DNA from 2 places in the Qipengyuania psychrotolerans genome. Region 2 is predicted to be linked to the other one. Evidence: predicted binding sites of a transcription regulator. Region 2 holds the regulator's gene; the other holds the start of a gene.
What was found. The regulator LexA, encoded in region 2, represses DNA repair genes until DNA is damaged. The targets are predictions, from matches to a motif close to GTTCCNCNCTTGTTCT.
Positions count from the first base shown of each region.

Region 1 (7,259 bases), 530 kb from region 2:
GCATCATGGTGATGGCCAATGACAATGTGCTGATCGAAAACAACATCCTGTCCAGGAACCCGACCGCTCCGGTGATGGTGATTGCCTATACCCAGCCCTATGATGACGAGCGGTACAACCCGCTTCCGCGCGAGGTTGTGGTTGGCCCCAATACGTATGACGGTGGCGGCTACGATCCGCAGCTTGACGGCGCTGAAATGCTGCTCGCAGCATTTGGCGGCGAATTGCCGCCAGTCCTGTGGGACGGGCTGGGTTCGCTGTCCGCAGTGGAAGGCACGGCCGGTTGGACGCTCAATCTGCCAGAAGCGGGCAAGGGTCTCGGCGGGGCGCAGCCCGGACCGATGTCGGTCGGCGCGCCGCAAGCAGGCTTCAATCGCGAAGGTATCGGAGCGCCTGCAGAACTTGATGCAAGGCTCGGTGGATGAAAGGGGCGGGCTGGCTTGCCTGTGCGGCGCTGACTTTTGCTTCGGCAGTGGCTGTCGAGGCTCGCCGCGCAGCGCCGGTCGTTGCAGACGCGGTCATCCAGGGCGAGGGCCTCCCGCGGACCCTCGACGAGTTTGGCTTCTTCATCCATGCGGACGCGCAAATTCCAACGATCGGCGTGACGCCGTACCGCCTGAATACGCCGCTCTATTCCGATGGGGCGGAAAAGCTGCGGTTCGTCTATTTGCCACCCGGCACCAAGATGGAGGCAGGTGGAGAGGGCCTGCTCAGCTTCCCGGTTGGTAGCGCGCTGATCAAGACTTTCGCCTTTGGAGATGGTGAGGAGCGCCGCCTGATCGAAACCCGCGTGCTGCTTCACCGCGAGAGCGGCTGGCTTGCGCTTCCCTACGTGTGGAACGAGGAGCAAACGCAGGCCCGCCTTGCGATTGCCGGAGCCCGCATCCCGGTGAAGGCGCCCGGCGGCGAGGAGATCAGCTACCGTGTGCCGAACAAGAACCAGTGCAAGGAATGTCACGGGGTGGATGGCGCCGTTGTGCCCATCGGACCCAAGGCCCGCAACATGTCGCGAAGCTGGCTTTCGGCCAATCTGGACCAAGTGCCACAAGGCGCGGATGCCTTGCCAGTTTGGGAAGACCGCTCGGAAGCAAGCACCGAAGCAACTGCCCGCGCATTCCTCGATGTAAACTGCGCTCACTGCCACCGTCCCGGCGCGACCGCTTCGAACAGCGGGTTGGATTTGCGGTGGGAACAGGATGATCCCCACGCGCTCGGTGTGATGAAACGGCCGGTGGCCGCTGGACGCGGTGCGGGCGGCTTGCTGTTTGATGTGGTCCCCGGACAGCCGGGCCAATCCATTCTGCTGCACCGTATGATGAGCAATGAACCCGGCGTGGCCATGCCCGAATTGGGCAAAGCCACGATAGACCGCGAAGGTGCGGAGGTCGTACGCCGCTGGATCCAGGAGATGCCTGAATGAAATGGATTGTCCGCGGCTTGGCCGCCCTGCTTGTCATCGGGGTGGTCGCATTCCTGTTCCTTCGCGTGCCCGACACCGACAGAGATGAGATGTGGGCCAAATATGGCACCGCGCCCTCGCAGTTGGTGCAGCTAGCCGATGGTAGAACCGTCCATTTACGCGACGAAGGGCCGCGTGATGCGCCCGTTATCATGTTGCTCCATGGGTCGAATGCGGATCTGATGACCTGGCAAAAGTGGGCCGAAATCATGCGAGAGGATTACCGCGTGATCCGTTATGATCAACGCGGCCATGGCCTGACCGGACCCGCTGCCAATGCCGACTATTCACGCGATAGTTTCGTAGCCGATGTCGGAGCTGTCGCTGACACGATGGGACTGAGTACCTTCACGCTTATCGGCAATTCGATGGGGGGCTCGATTGCGATGGCCTATGCGCTCGAACATCCGGAGCGGCTCGAAGCCCTGGTGCTTGTCGATGCGTCTGGCGCGCCGATTGAGCGGGAGGGGGGCGGAAACCTCGCTTTCACTCTGGCGACCATGCCGGTTGTCGGGGAAGGCCTGAGCCAAGTTCTGCCTCGTGCACTCGTGGCAAAGAGCCTGTCGCAAAGCGTGTCCAACCAGGACGTGGTGACCGACGCGGCGATCGACCGGTATTGGGAAATGGCCCGCTATCCGGGCAACCGCGATGCCACGCGCAAACGCTTTCAGACACCGCGCGAAACCTTCTCCGCGGATCAGGCCACCAGCATGAAGGTGCCGACGCTCGTAATGTGGGGGACAGAAGATGCGCTCGTCCCGTTCGAAGCGGGTAAATGGTATGCGGAGCACCTGCCCAACTCCACGCTGGTCGAATATGAGGGCATTGGCCACATTCCCATGGAAGAGGTCGCCGAACGTAGCGCGTCCGACCTTGCAGTGTGGCTTTCCGAAGTCACTTTGACGGAACCTGCCGAAGTCGCGGAACCCCAATAGGACATGCCCGTTCTAATGCCTTGAAACACGGCTACGAGGGGTGGCCGGGACAGGGTATCAGGAAGGAGCGCACCTTTGCGCAAACTGGGTCTCATCGGGGGCATGAGCTGGATCTCTACCCGCGCGTATTACGAGCGTATCAACAAGGAAATCCAACGCAGTTCGAATTTCTTGGCCAGTGCGCCGATGCTGATCGAAAGCCTGGATTATTCGCTGATCGCCAAAGCCAAGCAGGCTGATGACTGGGATCAGGTGGCATCCCTTATCCTTGAAAGTGCGCGCAGGCTCGAATCTGCCGGCGCAGAAGGCATTATCATCGCCGCCAATACCATGCACAAGGTCTACGACCGCGTGGTCGAGGGTATCTCGATCCCCGTGCTCCACATTGCCGACAGCGTGGGCGCGGCAATGAAAGAAGCCGGATGCGAGAGCGCAGCGGTTCTGGGCACGCGCTACATCATGACCGAAAGCTTCTATCGTCAGCGGTTGGTGGCTCACGGAGTTGATCTCCTTCCTCCCGATCCGAACGATGTCGAACTGGTCGATGGCATTATTTACAAAGAGCTCATGCTGGGCCGTGTGACCCGGTCTGCCGAACGTGCCCTCAAGACCATCATCACCAACAAGGACAAGGAAGGCGCCAAGGCGATTGTGCTGGCGTGCACGGAACTGGAACTGGTGGTCGACACGGACGCAAATGTGCTGCCTGTTTTCGATTCCACGGCCATTCACTGCCGCGACGCAGCCAAATGGATCATGGGAGAAGCCTGAGGCCGTTCAGCGTGTTTTATCGCGCTCTGACCTGCTTTTCGCCGATAAGCGGCGACGTTCCCATTTCGTTCACGTTGTCGCGAGGAATCGGCTGACCTAAGCCTTGCGGCTGCATGCAAAGAGCCCCTTACGCCGCTGATCCTGCCGCTTCGCGCGGACGGGAGTTTTCCGAAGACCGAAAAGGTGCGCGTGGTCCGCGCAGCGAATTCCAGCGTGACCGCGACCGGATCATTCACTCGATTGCGTTTAGGCGCCTGCGATCGAAGACGCAGGTGTTCGTTGCACCGGACGGCGATCACTACCGCACGCGGCTGACGCACAGCATCGAAGTGGCACAGATTGGCCGCGTGATTGCACGCGAACTTGGTCTTGATGAGGACCTGACAGAAGCGCTCTGCCTGGCTCACGACATCGGCCATCCGCCTTTCGGTCACGCCGGGGAAAAGGCGCTGGAAGAGGCGATGGTCCAGGCCGGGGGCTACGATCATAATGCGCAAGGCATTCGCATGCTTGCCCGGCTCGAGTGCAATTATCCCGACCACCCGGGTCTCAACCTGACCTGGGAAACGCTGGAAGGTTTCGCCAAGCATAACGGCCCGATCCACGCGCCGAACTGGGCGCTGGCGGACATCGACAAGGCCTACCCGCTCGAGCTGGGTCAGTGGCCTTCACTGGAAGCGCAGGTCGCCGCAGTGGCTGACGATATCGCTTACGACAATCACGACATCGACGACGGCCTGCGCGCCGGCTTCCTGTCACTCGACGATCTGATGGAGGTCGACTTCCTCGCCGATCAGTATCGCCGCGTCGAGAAACGTTTCCCGCACGCATCACTCGATTTGCGCCTGCGTGAACTTGTGCGTTCGCAGATAGGATTGATGGTAAACGACGTGCTCGAGCACACGCGGGAACAGGCGAGAGGGCTCTCCAGTGCTGATGAAGTGCGTGAAGCGGGCAAGCAACTGGCCGGGTTTTCGCCCGAATTGGCAGATCAGGAGCGGGCGTTGAAGAAGTTCATGTATCAGCGGCTGTACTACCATCCCGAACAGATCCAGACTGCAGAGCGTGCGCGGGATGTGATCGCGCGGCTCTTCGTAGCTTATCAGCAGGACCCCACCACCATGCCGGACGACTGGCTGGACCGTCTTCCTTCCGATGAGCCGGGCAAGAGCCGCCATATCGCCGATTTTATCGCCGGAATGACGGATCGCTTTGCCATCGATCAATGCACGCAGATCTTTGGTCGGGCACCGCAGGGGTTATCCAATGTCTGACGACGCGACGCGCATCTGCCTGATTGGTGCCACCGGACTGATTGGCGGCAAGGTGATGGCCGAGTGCATTGGCCGCGAGGACGTGCGCCTGTCCGCCATCGCCCGGCGCGAAGCCCAACTGCCCAAGGGCATCCGGATGGAGCTCTTCGTTGCGGAACCCGACAAATGGGGCGAGGTGCTTGAAGCAATGCGGCCCAAGGCGGTGATTTGTGCGCTCGGCACGACGTGGAAGAAAGCTGGCGAGGATGAGGCGGCTTTCCGCGCCGTGGATCAAGACCTCGTGTTGCAAACCGCGCGCGCGGCGAAAGAACACGGTGTCGACCGCTTTGTCGTGGTCAGCTCGGCCGGGGCCGACCCGATGTCGAAAACCTTCTACCTGCGCGTGAAGGGTGAGACTGAGCGTGAGCTCACCAAGATTCGGTTCGACCGGCTCGACATCCTGCGTCCTGGACTACTGCGCGGCAAACGCGAAAATGATCGGCGCACGGCGGAACGCCTGGGTATTGCCGCAGCGCCGCTCGCCAATATGCTGATGCACGGCAAGTATCGCCAATATCGCGCCATCAAGGCTGAAACCGTTGCGCAGGCCGCCTTGGCACTGGCCAAAAGCGCCGCGAGGGGGCGGTTCGTCCACGACAATGACGGTATAATTCGGGCATCGAAGCGGCTGCCATTGCTGGTGGAGGAATAGAAATGTGGGACACGCTTTTCAGCGTCGCAAATGCACTCGCCATGGTCATGTGGCTGTGCCTGATTGTATTGCCGCGCAAACCCGCTTTGCTCGCGGCGATACTCTATATCGGGGTAGGGCTTCTCAGCCTGACTTATGCCGTTTTGCTGCTGAGCGTTCTCGGCGGCCTGATCCCTTCAGGATCTGAAGGCGGCGCGAATTTCACCACTATCGAGGGCATTCGGGCGATCTTTGCCAGCGATGCAGGTGTGACGATAGGATGGATCCATTATCTCGCGTTCGACCTGTTCGTCGGCCTCTGGATTGCGCGCGATGCTGACGCCAAGGGGTTCTCCCGCTTGCTGCAGGTGCCAATCCTGCTGGCCACATTCCTTGCAGGTCCCCTGGGCTTGGCCGTCTGGTTGCTGGTGCGCGAGAAACGCGCTCGTGAAGCTGGCCGCTGGACATAGGGAGCTTGCTCTCCATCATACGCGTGGCATGATGCGCGGCAGAGGAGAGCCAATATGGACCAAGCGAGCGCGCCCAAGCTGACATTCGATCAGTTCATCCGCCACTGGGCGCAGGAACGCGGCGACAATGTTGCCTTGGAAGAGGGCGATGACGCGCTCACCTTCGGCCAGCTAGACCAGCGCAGCCGCCAGATTATCGCCATGTTGAAGGCAAATGGTGCCCTCAAGGGTGACCGCATCGCTTGGCTCGGCAAGAACGCCCGCCACTATTTCGAACTGTTCTATTCTGCCGCGCGAGTAGGCGTGGTGACTGTTCCTATCGGCTGGCGGCTCGCTGCGCCCGAAATCGCATACATCTTGCAAGACACCGGCGCGAAGATCCTTTTCACCGGAGAAGGCTTCGGAGAACTTGCCAGCAAGTCATGCTCTCAGCTCGACGCGCCGCCCCGGGTCATGGGTCAATCGGAAGCACTGGCTGCGATCGAGCAGGCACCGGCGGATGGCTTCGAAGCTGCCGGGCCCCACGACGCTGTCCTCCAGCTTTATACCTCGGGCACCACTGGCAATCCCAAGGGTGCGGTCCTGACGAACGCCAATTTGTTTTCACTGCGCGTGCCCAGCGAGGTAGAGCAACAGCCCTGGTCAGTGTTCGACGAGGAAGAAGCGATCCTCGTGTGCATGCCATGCGCGCATATTGGCGGGACTGGACTGGGCATCATGGCAATGGGAGCGGGCATCCGCTCGATCGTGCAGGCAGAGTTTACGCCCGACGGCGTACTCGACGCGTTCGAGCAAGGCATAACACGCTTGTTCATCGTTCCTGCCGCGCTGCAAATGGTCGTCCAGCACCCGCGTGCCAAAGACACCGATATGTCGGCGGTCAAATACGTGCTGTATGGCGCAGCCCCGATCCCCCTCGAACTGCTTCGCGAAGCGGTGAGGACGATCCCCGATGCAGGTTTTCTGCAATGTTACGGGATGACCGAAACCACGGGCACGATCGCCGCGCTGCCGCCGGAAGACCACTCGCTCGAGGGGAATGAGCGGATGAAATCGGCCGGCAAGGCTGTTCCCGGTGCCGAGCTGAAAATCATCGGCGAAGATGGTGAGGAACTGCCGCGCGGCGAAGTGGGCGAGCTGGTCTGCAAAAGCCCGTCAAACATGGCCTGTTACTGGAACTTGCCGGACGCGACCGAAAGTTCGCTGAGAGATGGCTGGATGCACACCGGCGATGCAGCATACATGGATGATGACGGCTATGTGTTCATCCAGGACAGGATCAAGGACATGATCATCACGGGCGGCGAAAACGTCTATCCGGCGCAGGTGGAAAGCGCGATCTATGGCCATCCCAGTGTCGGCGAGGTAGCGGTAATCGGTGTTCCCGACGAACGCTGGGGCGAGGCGGTGAAAGCCTGCATCGTGCCCAAGCCCGGTGCCGATATTGATCCAGACCAGATCATCGCCTGGACGAGCGAGCGCTTGGCAAAATTCAAGGTCCCGAAAAGCGTGGACGTGATCGACGTCATGCCGCGCAACGCCAGCGGCAAGATCCTTCGCAAGGACTTGCGGGCGCCCTACTGGGAAGGACGCGAACGGCAGGTCAATTGAGGCCAGCGCCATGAAGCGTCACGCTCCGGCAACTGCGCGCAATTCATCGCCGCTCGCAGACGTGCTGCA
Region 1 is NZ_CP081297.1:681,773-689,031, forward strand. Features, by position in the region: gene K3166_RS03320 (parallel beta-helix domain-containing protein) at 1-425, shown strand, start outside; gene K3166_RS03325 (SO2930 family diheme c-type cytochrome) at 422-1,420, shown strand; gene K3166_RS03330 (alpha/beta fold hydrolase) at 1,417-2,394, shown strand; gene K3166_RS03335 (aspartate/glutamate racemase family protein) at 2,470-3,165, shown strand; gene K3166_RS03340 (deoxyguanosinetriphosphate triphosphohydrolase) at 3,279-4,439, shown strand; gene K3166_RS03345 (NAD(P)H-binding protein) at 4,432-5,130, shown strand; gene K3166_RS03350 (ABA4-like family protein) at 5,133-5,579, shown strand; gene K3166_RS03355 (fatty acid--CoA ligase) at 5,634-7,190, shown strand; gene K3166_RS03360 (DUF938 domain-containing protein) at 7,201-7,259, shown strand, end outside.
Region 1: the regulator LexA is predicted to act here: its motif matches at 3,222-3,237, upstream of K3166_RS03340 (deoxyguanosinetriphosphate triphosphohydrolase).

Region 2 (7,259 bases):
GGTTACCGCCGCAGAGGCCATTGCCGCCAATGCTGATGGCTACCTCATTTCACCTGGACCCTGCACGCCAAACGAAGCCGGCATGAGCCTCGATCTGGTTGCAGCTTGCGCCGAAGCAGGGAAGCCCCTCCTCGGGGTGTGCCTTGGCCACCAGGCCATCGGTCAACACTTCGGCGGGCGCGTTGTGCGCGGCGGCTTGATGCATGGCAAAACCAGTGACGTCACCCACAACGGCAGCGGCGTCTTTGCAGGTTTGCCATCACCCTATCTCGCTACCCGTTATCACTCGCTCGTTGTTGAAGACATTCCCGACTGCCTCGAGATCAACGCACAAAGCGAGACCCCCGGCCTTGATGGTTCGAGCGTCATGGGGTTCCGCCACAAAACCCTTCCTATTCATGGCGTACAGTTCCACCCGGAAAGTATCGCGACCGAGCATGGTCACGCCTTGCTCGCCAATTTCCTCCACATTTGCGGCATTGAGGCCCAGGTTCCAGCATGAAGCAACTACCCGCAGCCGACATCCACCTCGATGCTGAAAAGGCAGAAGAAGTCTTTGGCTGGATCCTGGACGGTGAAACTTCCGATGATGAGATTGCCCGCTTCCTGGTAGATATGTCAGCCCGAAGCGAAACGGCTGAGGAAATCGCTGGCGCCGCCCGCGCTCTCCGAGCCCGCCTGATCCCGATCAACGCGCCAGATGGCACGGTCGATTGTTGCGGGACCGGCGGCGACGGCCACCATACACTCAATGTTTCAACCGCCGTTAGCCTTGTTGTCGCGGCCTGCGGGGTAAGTGTCGCCAAGCACGGTAACCGTGCTGCTAGCTCGAAATCGGGCGCTGCGGACACCCTTGAAGCCTTGGGTCTCGACATGGAGGCGGCGGGAAGAACGGCGGAGAAGACACTGGCAGAGCTGGGAATTTGCTTCCTGTTCGCCAAGAACCATCACCCTGCGATGGGCCGCATCCAACCGATCCGCCAAAAACTGGGGGTCCGGACCATTTTCAATCTGATGGGTCCGCTTTCCAATCCGGCAGGCGTAAAGCGCCAGCTGATCGGCATCGCTCGCCCAGCCTATGTACCCATCTATGCGAAGGCCAAGGCGATGCTCGGTACGGAGCGCACTTTTATCGCTTCGGGCGACGAAGGTCTCGACGAATTGTCTCTCGCGGGCGGCAACGAACTCGCTGATGTCTCTGGCAACGATTTCGAAATGCGCCGCGTGCTCGCGGTTCAGGCAAACTTGCCGCACGCACCGGTCGAAGCCATTCGCGGCGGTGATCCGGTGCATAACGCGAAAGCGCTCGAGGCTCTGTTGCTAGGCACACCGGGACCCTACCGCGACGCAGTGCTGTTCAATGCAGCTGCGACCCTGATTGTAGCGGGACGTACCGAAGACTGGACAGAAGCCGCCGAAACTGGCGCAGAAGCACTCGATAGCGGGAGGGCGAAAGAGCTCCTCGCAAACTGGATCGAGATGGCGCAGTGAATAAACTCGAGGAAATTTGTGCCACCAAGCGCGATGAAGTGGCTGCGCGCAAAACCAAGGCAAGTCTCTCGCAGCTTGATCTGGGTTCGCGCAATATCGATGCGCCCAGAGGCTTCCGCAATGCCCTTGAGGAAGCGCAAAAGAGCGGCTTTGGTCTGATCGCCGAGATCAAGAAAGCCTCCCCTTCCAAAGGCCTCATTCGTGAACACTTTGACCCCGCCGATCACGCGAAGGCGTATGAACGCGGCGGTGCGGCATGCCTGTCGGTTCTCACAGACGCTCCGTATTTCCAGGGCCATGAAAGCTATCTGATCGAAGCGAGGGCAGCTTGCACTTTGCCGGTTCTTCGCAAGGACTTCATGGTTGACCCGTGGCAAGTTTCAGAAGCGCGATCCATTGGTGCCGATGCGATCCTGATTATCGTCGCTGCGCTTGAAGATGGAGTCATGCATGAGATCGAAGCCGCTGCCGTCGAGCGCGGAATGGACGTGCTGGTCGAGGTTCACGATGCCGAAGAACTGGAGCGCGCCGCACGCCTTCAGTCACGACTGATCGGCATTAATAACCGCAACCTGAAGACCTTCGAAACTGACTTGGGTATCACTGAAGCACTTGCTCCGCTCGCCCCGGCAGGGTCGCTCATTGTTGGCGAAAGCGGCATTTTCACGAATGATGACTGCAACCGTCTTTCGCGTGCAGGAGTGAATACATTTCTCGTCGGAGAAAGCCTGATGCGGCAGGCCGACGTTGAACTGGCGACCCGCACTCTTCTTTCCCCAGGTTCTGACAGCTCATTATGACACGCCTGACGCATCTTGATGAAAGCGGTGCCGCAAGGATGGTGGATGTTTCTACAAAGCCTGAGACCGAGCGCAGTGCAACCGCCGAAGGGCGCATCGTGATGTCACAAGAGGCGCTTGAGGCACTTTCATCCGGTGGAAATCCAAAAGGCGATGCAGTCGCGGCCGCTCGTATTGCCGGCATTCTGGCGGCCAAGCGGACCGGCGAACTCATTCCGCTTTGTCACCCACTGGGGCTCGATTCGATGGTCGTCGATATCGAGATTGAAGAGCGAGCCATTCGCGTCCAGGCCACTGCCAGACTGGTCGGCAAAACCGGGATCGAGATGGAAGCGCTCACTGCCGTTTCGGTAGCACTGTTGACGCTCTACGATATGGGCAAAGCTATCGATAAAGGGATGCGTATCGAGGGTATTCGGCTCTTGGAAAAGGTCGGAGGCAAGTCAGGACACTGGCGAGCACAGGACTGAAACGGGAACACCTGTTCCGTTCCATTGCCCAGAAATGGCTGAATTGCTTGACTTTGAAAAAATGGTTGCCTAATTGTTCCACATTCGTTCGCATTAAGTGAACTGGAACCAGGGAGTGACCTGATGCTGACCGCAAAGCAGCACGAATTAATTCGGTTCATCCAGCAGAAGCTGGAAGATACCGGCATTTCGCCTTCTTTCGAAGAAATGAAAGAAGCGCTTGATTTGAAGAGCAAGTCTGGCGTGCACCGCCTGATTTCCGCGCTTGAAGAACGCGGCTTCATCCGGCGGCTTCCCAATCGGGCTCGGGCGCTTGAAGTGATCAAGTTGCCAGAAGATGCGGTCACGCTGCCAGCCTCCGCTCAACCGGCAAAGGTGTCATCAGCAAATGATACCATTGTCGCCGCGCACGCCGCTAAAGCGATTGCGCCGCGAGCGGCAAATGACATTATCGACGTCCCATTGCATGGCAGGATTGCGGCCGGTGCACCGATTGAAGCCATCGAAGGCCAGTCCAGCATGCCAGTACCTGCGGCCCTGCTTGGCCCGGGCGATCACTATGCGCTCGAAGTTTCAGGTGATTCCATGATCGAAGCGGGAATTTTCGACGGTGATTTTGCGCTAGTGCAGCGCACCGAAACTGCCCGGGATGGTGAAATTGTGGTCGCACTGGTCGACAATGAGGAAGCGACCCTCAAGTACCTCCGCAAAGAGGGTCCGATGGTCCGCCTCGACCCCGCCAATGGCGCATACGAACCTCAGGTTTACGAAGCGAGCCGAGTGCAGGTCCAAGGTAAGCTGGCTGGACTGCTGCGTCGCTACCATTGATCTGAGATACTTGAATTGAAATGGGGCGCTTGCTGATGCGGGCGCCCTTTTTTTCAATATTTTTCGGCGTCCGTTTTCCACCAGCCATGTTGCCCCTGAGCCGATGCAACGGTGTCGATCCGTTCGTCTGCCAGGTACACAGATGTACCGCCATTCTCTGCTACGAAGCGGCCGTCGATCTTCGCCCATTTGGGCTTGCAACTTCTCGGCAGCCACCGATCTGCAATGACAAGATCAGACAGCTCGCACGCAGCGGCTAACTGGCGCTCATCAATCCTCTGACGGTTGAGGGCGACAAGAATCGACCAGTCCCGTTCCCCTCTGCTGAGCCCGATGGAGCAAAAATCTGCGCTGCACCGCGCGCCGGGATATTCCTCTATGGGCATGGCCTCGGCCTCGCTCCCTGCCAGTTCGACAATGTTGGTTCTCGAATAAGAGCCCGGCGCACCGCGCAGAACGAAGAGATGCCCGTCCTGATTTGTAATTCCGACATTGCGCCCATCACGTGTGATAAGCAGATCCGGGACGGGGCTAAGCACCAATGCAATTGTGCCAATTGCCGCTGGAACAAGGCCCAACAAGCGCGCCCTGCCCCTCCACAAGGCAAGCCACAGCCCTCCCCCAACGAACAGAGAGATTATCCCTAGCCCCATATGCGGCACGAGCTTGACAGCTCCAGGCTGTGACGATGTGAAATGCGCCATCGCAATGAGAATTTCGAGCGATTTGCCTGCGAGCCACCAGAACGGCGCGCCCGCTCCGACAAGGTCGAAAAATAGCGCGAGCGCAATCAGTGGCATCGACAAGAACGTGACCAATGGAATTGCGAAAACATTCGCAAATGCGCCGTAGAGACCAGAACGATGGAAATGGAATAACACGATAGGTGTGAGGGCTATCTCGATCACCAAGCCGGTAATGAACAACATCAGAACGCGCCTGGACATCACTCTCGTCCAGCCTTCCTCACGGGGCGCCAGGAAATCCCTCACTGGCTGTGAATTATGGAGCGCTACGATTGCAATGACCGCAGAAAAACTCATCTGGAAACTTGGGCCAACGAGAGATTCTGGCCATAGCACCAAGACGGCCCCCGCTGCTACGGCCACCATTCGCAGGGACAAAGGCTCACGTCCCAGGGCTAGCGCGCCCAGAACCAGAACGGCCCCGATGCAACTTCTTACGGTGGGAACCTGAGCGCCGGTAAGGAGCGTATAGGCGATGCCCACACCCGCGGCAGCGGCAGCGGCCAGCAATGGCAGCCTGGCGCGCAGGGCCAGCCAAGGCCACAAGGCAAGCAGCTTGATAGCCAGAAAATATGCCGCTGCGATTACCGCGCTTACGTGCAATCCGCTGATTGAGAGAAGATGGGTCAAGCCGGCATCCCGCATGGCCTCTTCATCGGCCTTCGCAATTCCTCCGCGGTCTCCGGTTGCAAATGCAGCCGCGATGGTTCCCGGTGCTCCGCTTAGTCGCGATCGGACATGCGCAGAAAGATCACGTTGTTTTCCGGCCAGCCAGCCATCATTGGCTTCTGCAGGCTCGGTCACTCGCACCTCGCCGACTAACGAACCGGTAGCCGCGAAACCTTTGAACCATGCATCCCGCGCGAAATCATAAGCGCCGGGGAGCAGGGGCGGAGATGGCGGCATCAGGCGCGCTCGCAGTTCTACCCTCGCGCCTTCGCGAAGTTCGGGCATGTCATGGTCGTTTGGGACATTCACCCTCACACGGATCGCTCGCCCTGCTTCGGCGTCCCGCGCGGCAAGGACAAGCCGAACCCTATCTTCCGAAGGCTGTTCCGTGCGCTCGAGTATACGTGCATCGAGCTTCATAAGCATCGGCCGGGATATCGGCTCTGCTCCGACCATCTCCGATCGCACCCACACGGTGGTCAGTCCTAGTGCGAATGCCAATCCAAGCGCACCGACAGCAAGCCGTAAGTGCTGCCGACCCTCCGCGCCGCGCCAGATCGCATGAGAAAACACGGCGGCAGCCAAAGCAATCACCAAGCCGGCAATCCATTGCCACGGCATCGCGAGCAAGAACCACGCACCGATTCCAGCGGCAAACGCCACGGCGAGCCAAGGCCCCCTATCGAACCCGGATTGGACCAGAAACTTCTCTGTATGATCGCCCGTTCTGGACAATATGGCGCGCATGCGCCAATGGCGCTGCACTGCAGCATCGGCGGGGCCGTCAGGCGCGCCAAATGGTACCATCGGCGTCCCGTCATTCGCCATGGAAGTCTCTGAAAGGAAAGCAAAGAGAATGGCAAGCGAAACCGGGAAAACAACACCCGCTGGACAGGTCGTTACTCGATTTGCACCCTCGCCGACCGGTTTCCTTCACATTGGTGGAGCGCGCACCGCGCTTTTCAATTGGCTATTTGCCCGCCATTATGGCGGCAAGGCACTGCTACGCATCGAAGACACCGACAAAAAGCGCAGCACGCAGGAAGCCATCGACAAGATCCTTGAAGGTCTCGACTGGCTTGGCCTCGATTATGACGAACCGCCAGTATTTCAATCCGACCGCGCAGCTCGCCACAGCGAAGTGGCCTACAAGCTTCTGGAGGCAGGACATGCCTACAAGTGCTATGCGACATCTGAAGAGCTCGAACAGATGCGCGCCGAACAGCGCGCCAACAAGCAGCCCATGCGGTATGACCGCCGGTGGAGAGAGCGCGATCCCGCCGACGCGCCCGAAGGTGCTCCATTCGTCATTCGTCTAAAGGTACCTGAACACGGTGAGATGACCATCGACGATGCCGTCCAGGGCAGCGTTACCGTCAAGAACGCCGAAATTGACGATTACATCCTGCTGCGCGCCGACGGCACACCAACGTATATGCTGGCGGTCGTTGTCGACGATCACGATATGGGTGTGACCCACATCATCCGGGGCGACGATCATCTCAACAATGCCTTTCGCCAGATGCCCGTAATACGGGCAATGAACGAGATCGAAGGGGGTTGGCCCGATCCGGTCTATGTCCATGTTCCGCTGATCCATGGATCGGACGGAGCGAAATTGTCAAAACGTCACGGCGCGATCGGAGTGGAAGCTTACCGCGACGAAGAAGGCATCCTTCCTGAAGCCCTGTTCAATTACCTGCTTCGGCTTGGCTGGGCCCACGGTGACCGCGAAGAGATCACCCGTGACGAGGCGATCAAGCTGTTCGACCTCGACGGGGTCGGGAAAAGTCCTTCTCGCTTCGACATCAAGAAGCTGTTGAATCTCAACGCACACTATATCCGCGAGGCCGATGATGCCCGACTTGCTTCGCTGGTTGCTGCGGAAATTGGCGATGATGCCGATGAGCAAATTCTGACAGAGGCGATGCCGGTCCTCAAAACTCGTGCCAAGACCGTGCACGAACTATCTGAAGGTGCAGCCTTTTTGTTCAAGAAACGGCCGCTGGAAATGACCGAGAAAGCAGCTGAACTTTTGAATGCGGAAACGCGTGCCCGTCTCGGCGAACTTGCCGAGCGTTTGAGAGCGGAAAATAGCTGGACAATCGAGGCTCTCGAAGCCACTACCAAATCATATGCCGAGGCGCTTGAATTGGGCCTGGGCAAGCTCGCGCAGCCCATGCGTGCGGCACTTACGGGCACAACCACGTCGCCCGGAATTTTCGATGTTCTGGTCCTGTTGGGCAAGGAGGAAT
Region 2 is NZ_CP081297.1:1,207,158-1,214,416, reverse strand. Features, by position in the region: gene K3166_RS05950 (anthranilate synthase component II) at 1-502, shown strand, start outside; gene trpD (anthranilate phosphoribosyltransferase) at 499-1,491, shown strand; gene trpC (indole-3-glycerol phosphate synthase TrpC) at 1,488-2,291, shown strand; gene moaC (cyclic pyranopterin monophosphate synthase MoaC) at 2,288-2,761, shown strand; gene lexA (transcriptional repressor LexA) at 2,885-3,589, shown strand; gene K3166_RS05925 (ComEC/Rec2 family competence protein) at 3,643-5,832, opposite strand; gene gltX (glutamate--tRNA ligase) at 5,861-7,259, shown strand, end outside.